DNA from 3 places in the Ensifer sp. MJa1 genome. Region 1 is predicted to be linked to each of the others. Evidence: predicted binding sites of a transcription regulator. Region 1 holds the regulator's gene; each other region holds the start of a gene.
What was found. Region 1 encodes HrcA, which represses chaperone genes, less so after heat shock. Its sites were predicted from a motif close to GTTAGCACTCNCNNNNNGNGAGTGCTAAC; they were not measured.

Region 1 (2,199 bases):
CGGTCATGACGAAGTTGGCATCGGTCTCGGCAGCGGAGTCTTCGAGGTAGTCGAGGTCGATCACCGACTGGTTGGCAAAGATGCCGCAGGAGATGGCGGCGACATGGTCCTTGAGCACCTTCTCGACCTTGACCATGTTGCGGGCTTCCATCCACTTCAGGCAGTCGTAGAGCGCGACCCAGGCGCCGGTGATCGAGGCCGTGCGGGTGCCGCCATCCGCCTGGATGACGTCGCAGTCGATCGAGATCTGGCGCTCGCCGAGCGCCGGCAGATCGACGATGGCGCGCAGCGACCGGCCGATCAGCCGCTGGATTTCCTGGGTGCGGCCGCTCTGCTTGCCGTTGGCGGCCTCACGCTTCATCCGCTCGCCGGTGGCGCGCGGCAGCATGCCGTATTCGGCCGTCACCCAGCCCTTGCCGCCGTTGCGCAGCCAGGCCGGAACCTTTTCTTCCAGGCTCGCGGTGCACAGGACGTGCGTGTCGCCGAACCGCACCAGACAGGAGCCTTCCGCGTGCTTGGAAAAATTGCGCTCGAAGGAAACCTTGCGCATTTGATCGGTTTTTCTGCCGGATGGCCGCATCGTCAAACTCCTATCGTATCTCGACAGCCTTCTAGAGCATGGCAGACGCAAAGGGAACCAGTGGATAGCCGGGGACGCAGCCGTTTTTTCCCTTTTGCCATTGGGCGGCGGGATCACTATATTCCCGGCACGGCAGGATGTGCCTGCAAATGTGGAGTGACATGGTACTGCGCAATCCCGGAGCAAAGGAAATCGCCGCGGCGCTGGACGAGCGCTCGGGCGAGATTTTCCGCCGCATCGTGGAAACCTATCTGACGAGCGGCGAGCCGCTCGGCTCACGCAATCTGTCGCGGTTGTTGCCGATGTCGCTCTCTCCCGCCTCCGTGCGCAACGTGATGAGCGACCTTGAGGATCTTGGCCTCATCTACTCGCCGCATGTCAGCGCCGGCCGCCTGCCGACCCAGACCGGCCTGCGCTTCTTCGTCGATGCCTTCATGCAGGTCGGCAATCTGTCGGCCGAGGATCGTGCCTCGATCGACCGCCACGTGCGACGCGACGACCACACCCAGCCCGTGGATGCGCTGCTCACCGAAGCGAGCCAGATGCTCTCGGGCATGTCGCGCGGCGCAGGCCTCGTCATCACCGCCAAGGCCGATCCGATTCTCAAGCATGTCGAGTTCATTCGCCTGGCGCCGACGAAGGCGCTTGCCGTTCTCGTCGGTGAACATGACCAGGTTGAAAACCGCATCATCGAGCTGCCGGCCGGTGTCACCAGCTCGCAGTTGACGGAAGCCGCCAACTTCCTCAACGCCCATCTCGCCGGCCAGACGATCGCCGAGGTGCGCGTCCAGCTCGAGAGGGTGAAGCAGACGGTGCGCGGCGAGCTCGATGCTTTGTCGCAGGATCTTGTCGAACGCGGTCTTGCCATCTGGTCGGGCAACGAAGGTGACGAGAAACCGGCGCGACTGATCGTGCGCGGCCGCGCCAATCTGCTCGAAGGGCTTGAGGGCGCCGAGGACATCGACCGCTTGCGCATGCTCTTCGACGATCTCGAAAAGAAAGACAGCATGATCGAACTGCTCGATCTAGCCGAAAGCGGGCCGGGGGTGCGGATCTTTATCGGCTCGGAAAACAAGCTGTTCTCGCTGTCCGGTTCTTCGCTGATCGTTGCGCCCTATCGCGATGGCGAGGACCGCATCGTTGGCGCCGTCGGCGTGATCGGACCAACTAGGCTCAACTACTCGCGTATCGTGCCGATGGTCGACTACACCGCGCAGCTGATGTCGCGGCTTTCCCGATAAAGTCGCGCTTTTGGCCACGCGGGTCGCCGCGTGCGCGATTGAACCCTTGATTTTTCGGCCCCAAACCTCGATATCGGCTGCAAATCCAGTCACTGGGCATTTTGCTGAGACGCAAGCATAGGCTTGCGGAGCGTGGAAATGTTAAAGACGACACAGACGACACTGCGGAGAACGTCATGACCGACGATACGAACAAGCACGGACCCGAGGCCACCGACGAGGCTATCTATACCGCACCGGACGTTGCCGACGCTGCTGAAGCCGCGCCGGCCACCGAGCCCGATCCGCTGGAGCTCGCGAGAGCCGAGAGCGCCGAGTTGCGCGACAAGTACCTTCGGCTTGCCGCCGAGATGGACAATCTGCGTCGCCGCACCGAGC
Region 2 (2,199 bases), on a different contig from region 1:
ATACCGCGCTTCAGGTCCATCGGGTTCATGCCGGCAGCAACGGCCTTGGCGCCTTCGCGAACGATCGCCTGGGCCAGAACGGTTGCAGTCGTGGTGCCGTCGCCGGCAATGTCGTTGGTCTTCGAAGCAACTTCGCGGACCATCTGGGCGCCCATGTTTTCGAACTTGTCTTCGAGTTCGATTTCCTTGGCGACCGATACGCCGTCCTTGGTGATGCGCGGAGCGCCGAAGGACTTGTCGATGATGACGTTACGACCCTTCGGGCCGAGCGTGACCTTTACGGCGTCAGCGAGGATGTCGACGCCACGCAGCATCTTTTCGCGCGCGGTGCGGCCGAACTTGATTTCTTTTGCAGCCATTAGAGAAAACTCCCGGGCTCATTGCCCATTGGTTGTCATGAAAAGGGGTGGGTAACGGCCAATCAGCCGATGATGCCCATGATGTCGGCTTCCTTCATGATCAGAAGGTCTTCGCCGTTGATCTTGACTTCGGTGCCCGACCACTTGCCGAACAGAACGCGGTCGCCTGCCTTGACGTCGAGAGCAACAACCTTGCCGCTTTCGTCACGGGCGCCCGAGCCAACGGCCACGATTTCGCCTTCTTGGGGCTTTTCCTTGGCGGTGTCCGGAATGATGATGCCGCCCTTGGTCTTCTCTTCAGACTCGACGCGGCGAACGACGACGCGGTCGTGCAGCGGGCGGAAGTTGGTGCTTGCCATTAGTCTAATCCCTCGATCAAATGACACTACGGATCGCTGATCGACCCGATGGATGGGTGTTAGCACTCTCGTTTATCGAGTGCTAGCGACGCCGAGATAAGGCGCGGTCCCGGACGAGTCAAGGATTGACGGCGAGATTTTTTGCCCGGGAAGGCATCCCTTTTTCGGCAGGCGAGACTTGTATTCTTGTGCCTTCCTTGCCATGCAAGCCGGAAACCGTGTTTGCAGGAAGCCAGGATGGCCGCAAGGATCAACAGTTTTCGGGAAATCGCCGCTCGCTATGACGTCGTGCTGTGCGATGTCTGGGGTGTTCTTCACAACGGCGTGCAGGCCTTCGCCTCCGCCTGCGAAGCGCTGGCCGAGGCGCGTGCCGCCGGCCTGACCGTTGTGCTGATCACCAATTCGCCGCGGCCGAACCCGATGGTGAAGGTCCAGATCCGTGGTCTCGGCGTTCCTGATGAAGCCTATGACCGGATCGTGACCTCGGGCGACGTCACCCGCGCGTTGATCGCTGCCGCCGACAAGAAGATCTATTTCATCGGCGCCGAACGCGACTTGCCGCTGCTTGAGGGCCTCGGAACGCAGATCGTTTCATCCGAGGATGCACAGACGGTGGTCTGTGCCGGCTTCTATGACGACGAGACCGAAACGCCGGAGCACTACCGCGCCACGCTGACCGGGCTCGCCAAGCGCAAGATCCCGTTTATCTGTGCCAACCCCGACCTCGTGGTCGAACGCGGCCACCGTCTGATCCCGTGCGCCGGAGCCATCGCCAAGCTCTATGAGGAGCTGGGTGGCGAGGCGCGTATCGCCGGCAAACCCTATATCGCCATCTATCGCGCAGCACTCGGCGAAGCGAAGGCCGCGCGTGGCGCGATCGATCTCACGCGCGTCATTGCGGTCGGCGACGGCATGCCAACGGACGTAAAGGGCGCGCAGGATACCGGACTCGATCTGCTTTACATCTCGGCCGGCATCCATGCGCAGGAATACATGAACGAAAGCCGGACCGACGAGGCGAAGCTCGCCGCCTTCCTCAAGAAGGAGGGCGCCTCGCCGAAATACTGGATGCCGCGGCTCGCCTGACGGAAGACGACGAAGATGACGGTTTTTCATCGCAACGAGACGCGCGATCCTCTGCCCAGGCATCTGCACGGCGGCGTCGTCGCCATCGGAAATTTCGATGGCGTGCATCGTGGTCATCAGTCGGTGCTGAACCGGGCACTCGAAGAGGCTGCCGCGCGCGGCGTGCCGGCGCTGGTTCTGACGTTCGAGCCGCATCCGCGAACCGTATTCCGTCCGGACACGCCGGTGTTCCGCCTCACCCCGGCGCCGCTGAAGGCGCGCATTCTTGAGGGCATGGGTTTCGGCGCCGTGATCGAATACCCCTTCGATCGCACCTTCTCGCAGCTCTCCGCATCCGATTTCATCCATCGTATCCTGCTCGAATGGCTGCATGCCTCGCATGTGGTGACCGGTTT
Region 3 (2,199 bases), on a different contig from region 1:
CGCATCGACCAGCCTGCATCAAGTGAACGTGGCGTGCTATCAACAAGTCGACAGGCTTTCGGAACAGGTCCGGTTTCATCGCGCGCTCCTTTCCAACCCTGTTTTCCCATGGGCGCCATCGAAACGGCGCCCATCCGATGTTTTCGTTTATGCAGCACTCTGGGCTTCGATCTGCGGCGCGGCGTCCGGCCGTCCAAGAGCGGCACCGCTTTGAATGCTGACCTTGCGCGGTTTCAATGCCTCCGGAATCTCCCGGACGAGATCGATGGTCAGCAGACCATTGCTCAATCCCGCGCCACTCACCCTGACATGGTCGGCAAGCTCGAAACGATGTTCGAACGGGCGGCCGGCGATGCCTCGGTGCAGATAGGCTTCGGACGGAGCGTCCTGCTTCTTGCCTGTAACGGTGAGAAGATTGGTCTGGAATGTGATGTCGAGGTCGCCCTCCGCAAAGCCAGCAACGGCAATCGAGATGCGGTAGCTGTCGTCGCCTGTCTTGACAATGTCATACGGCGGCCAATCGCTAACCGAACGGTCGCGCTGGGCGTTTTCCAGAAGGTTGAAGAGCCGGTCGAAGCCAACGCTCGATCGGAAGAGAGGTGTGTAGTCGTGAGTTGTTGCCATAGCCATATCCTCCTGAAAGCAACATGGGTATGGAGCGCCGAAAGACGGCGCTTCCAGCATTGCCGGCCCTGGTGTCAGCGGCTGGCGGCAATGATCTGGTATCTGAGAAATCCGGCTTCAAGTGCTGTCTTGGAGAATTTTGCAAATCTCAGTGCAGCTTGAACTCACCTTCAATACGGCGCCATTCGTTCGGCCGGATCAGGCGTTGATGCGTATAGCGAACGGAATGCAGCGGACCGTCGAGATTGGCCTGCCAGAAATCGAGGAATTTCTGCATTTCAGGAAAGTCGGGAGCAAGATCGTAATCCTGCCAGACATAAGTCTGCAGGACGGATTCGAAATCGGGAATGCGGTAGAGGATATGCGCGGTGGTTAGTCCGTAGCCGTTAATTTGACGCTCGAAATCCGATGAGTATCGCATGCTTCATCTCCGATTTTCAACAAGCGCTAAGGTGGCGCAATTGTTCGCGGTCATCAACGGAATTCTCAACGTAAAGCATGGCTTTGTTGTTCCTTTACAGCATGTTAGCAGCCGCGCGATGCGAGTGCTGATTTTTTTGGGTCGACCCCTTGAATTCGAAATATCGCAAAACCAGATGATTTCGCGCAAGACGCTCATATGAGGTTTTGTACCCGTCCGGACTGGTCATCCGGTCCGGTGATGGGGAACAACGTCACACCTGTTTGTCCATTGGAGGAAAACATGTCTTTCCGACCGCTGCACGATCGTATTCTCGTCCGCCGGGTTGAATCAGAAGAAAAGACCAAGGGTGGGATCATTATTCCCGACACGGCGAAAGAGAAACCGCAGGAGGGCGAAGTTGTCGCTGTCGGCACCGGCACTCGCAACGAAGCGGGCCAAGTCCAGGCCCTCGACGTCAAGGCGGGAGACCGCATCCTGTTCGGCAAATGGTCCGGTACCGAGATCAAGATCAACGGAGAAGATTTGCTGATCATGAAGGAAGGCGATGTCCTCGGTGTCATTGAAGCCCCGGCCGAGCGCAAGCAGGCTGCCTGAGCCGTCCACACCATAAATCCACCAGTCAAATAGCTGCCTATTGAGGAGTTAAGGAAATGGCTGCGAAAGAAGTCAAGTTTCACACCGACGCCCGGGAACGGATGCTGCGTGGGGTCGATGTCCTTGCCAATGCCGTCAAGGTGACGCTCGGCCCAAAGGGGCGCAATGTCGTTATCGACAAGTCCTTTGGCGCCCCCCGCATCACCAAGGACGGTGTCACTGTCGCCAAGGAAATCGAACTGGAAGACAAGTTCGAGAATATGGGCGCGCAGATGCTGCGCGAAGTCGCCTCCAAAACTAACGATCTCGCCGGTGACGGTACGACGACGGCCACCGTGCTGGCGCAGGCAATCGTCAAGGAGGGTGCCAAAGCAGTTGCTTCAGGCATGAATCCGATGGATCTGAAGCGGGGTATCGATCTTGCCGTTGATGCGATCGTGAAGGAGCTGAAGACCAACGCCCGAAAGATTTCCAATAATTCGGAGATCGCGCAGGTCGGCACCATCTCGGCCAACGGCGACGAGGAAATCGGCCGCTACCTGGCGGAGGCGATGCAG

Region 2: the regulator HrcA is predicted to act here: its motif matches at 777-805, upstream of groES (co-chaperone GroES).
Region 3: the regulator HrcA is predicted to act here: its motif matches at 1,149-1,177, upstream of groES (co-chaperone GroES).

Annotation. Positions count from the first base shown of each region.
Region 1 covers NZ_JAKUMO010000018.1:8,093-10,291, forward strand. Annotated here, with positions in the region: gene rph (ribonuclease PH) at 1-580, opposite strand, end outside; gene hrcA (heat-inducible transcriptional repressor HrcA) at 742-1,821, shown strand; gene grpE (nucleotide exchange factor GrpE) at 1,998-2,199, shown strand, end outside.
Region 2 covers NZ_JAKUMO010000004.1:44,708-46,906, reverse strand. Annotated here, with positions in the region: gene groL (chaperonin GroEL) at 1-359, opposite strand, end outside; gene groES (co-chaperone GroES) at 422-718, opposite strand; gene MKZ91_RS07210 (TIGR01459 family HAD-type hydrolase) at 956-1,804, shown strand; gene MKZ91_RS07205 (bifunctional riboflavin kinase/FAD synthetase) at 1,820-2,199, shown strand, end outside.
Region 3 covers NZ_JAKUMO010000031.1:61,267-63,465, reverse strand. Annotated here, with positions in the region: gene MKZ91_RS28475 (Hsp20 family protein) at 148-624, opposite strand; gene MKZ91_RS28470 (usg protein) at 773-1,045, opposite strand; gene groES (co-chaperone GroES) at 1,328-1,642, shown strand; gene groL (chaperonin GroEL) at 1,699-2,199, shown strand, end outside.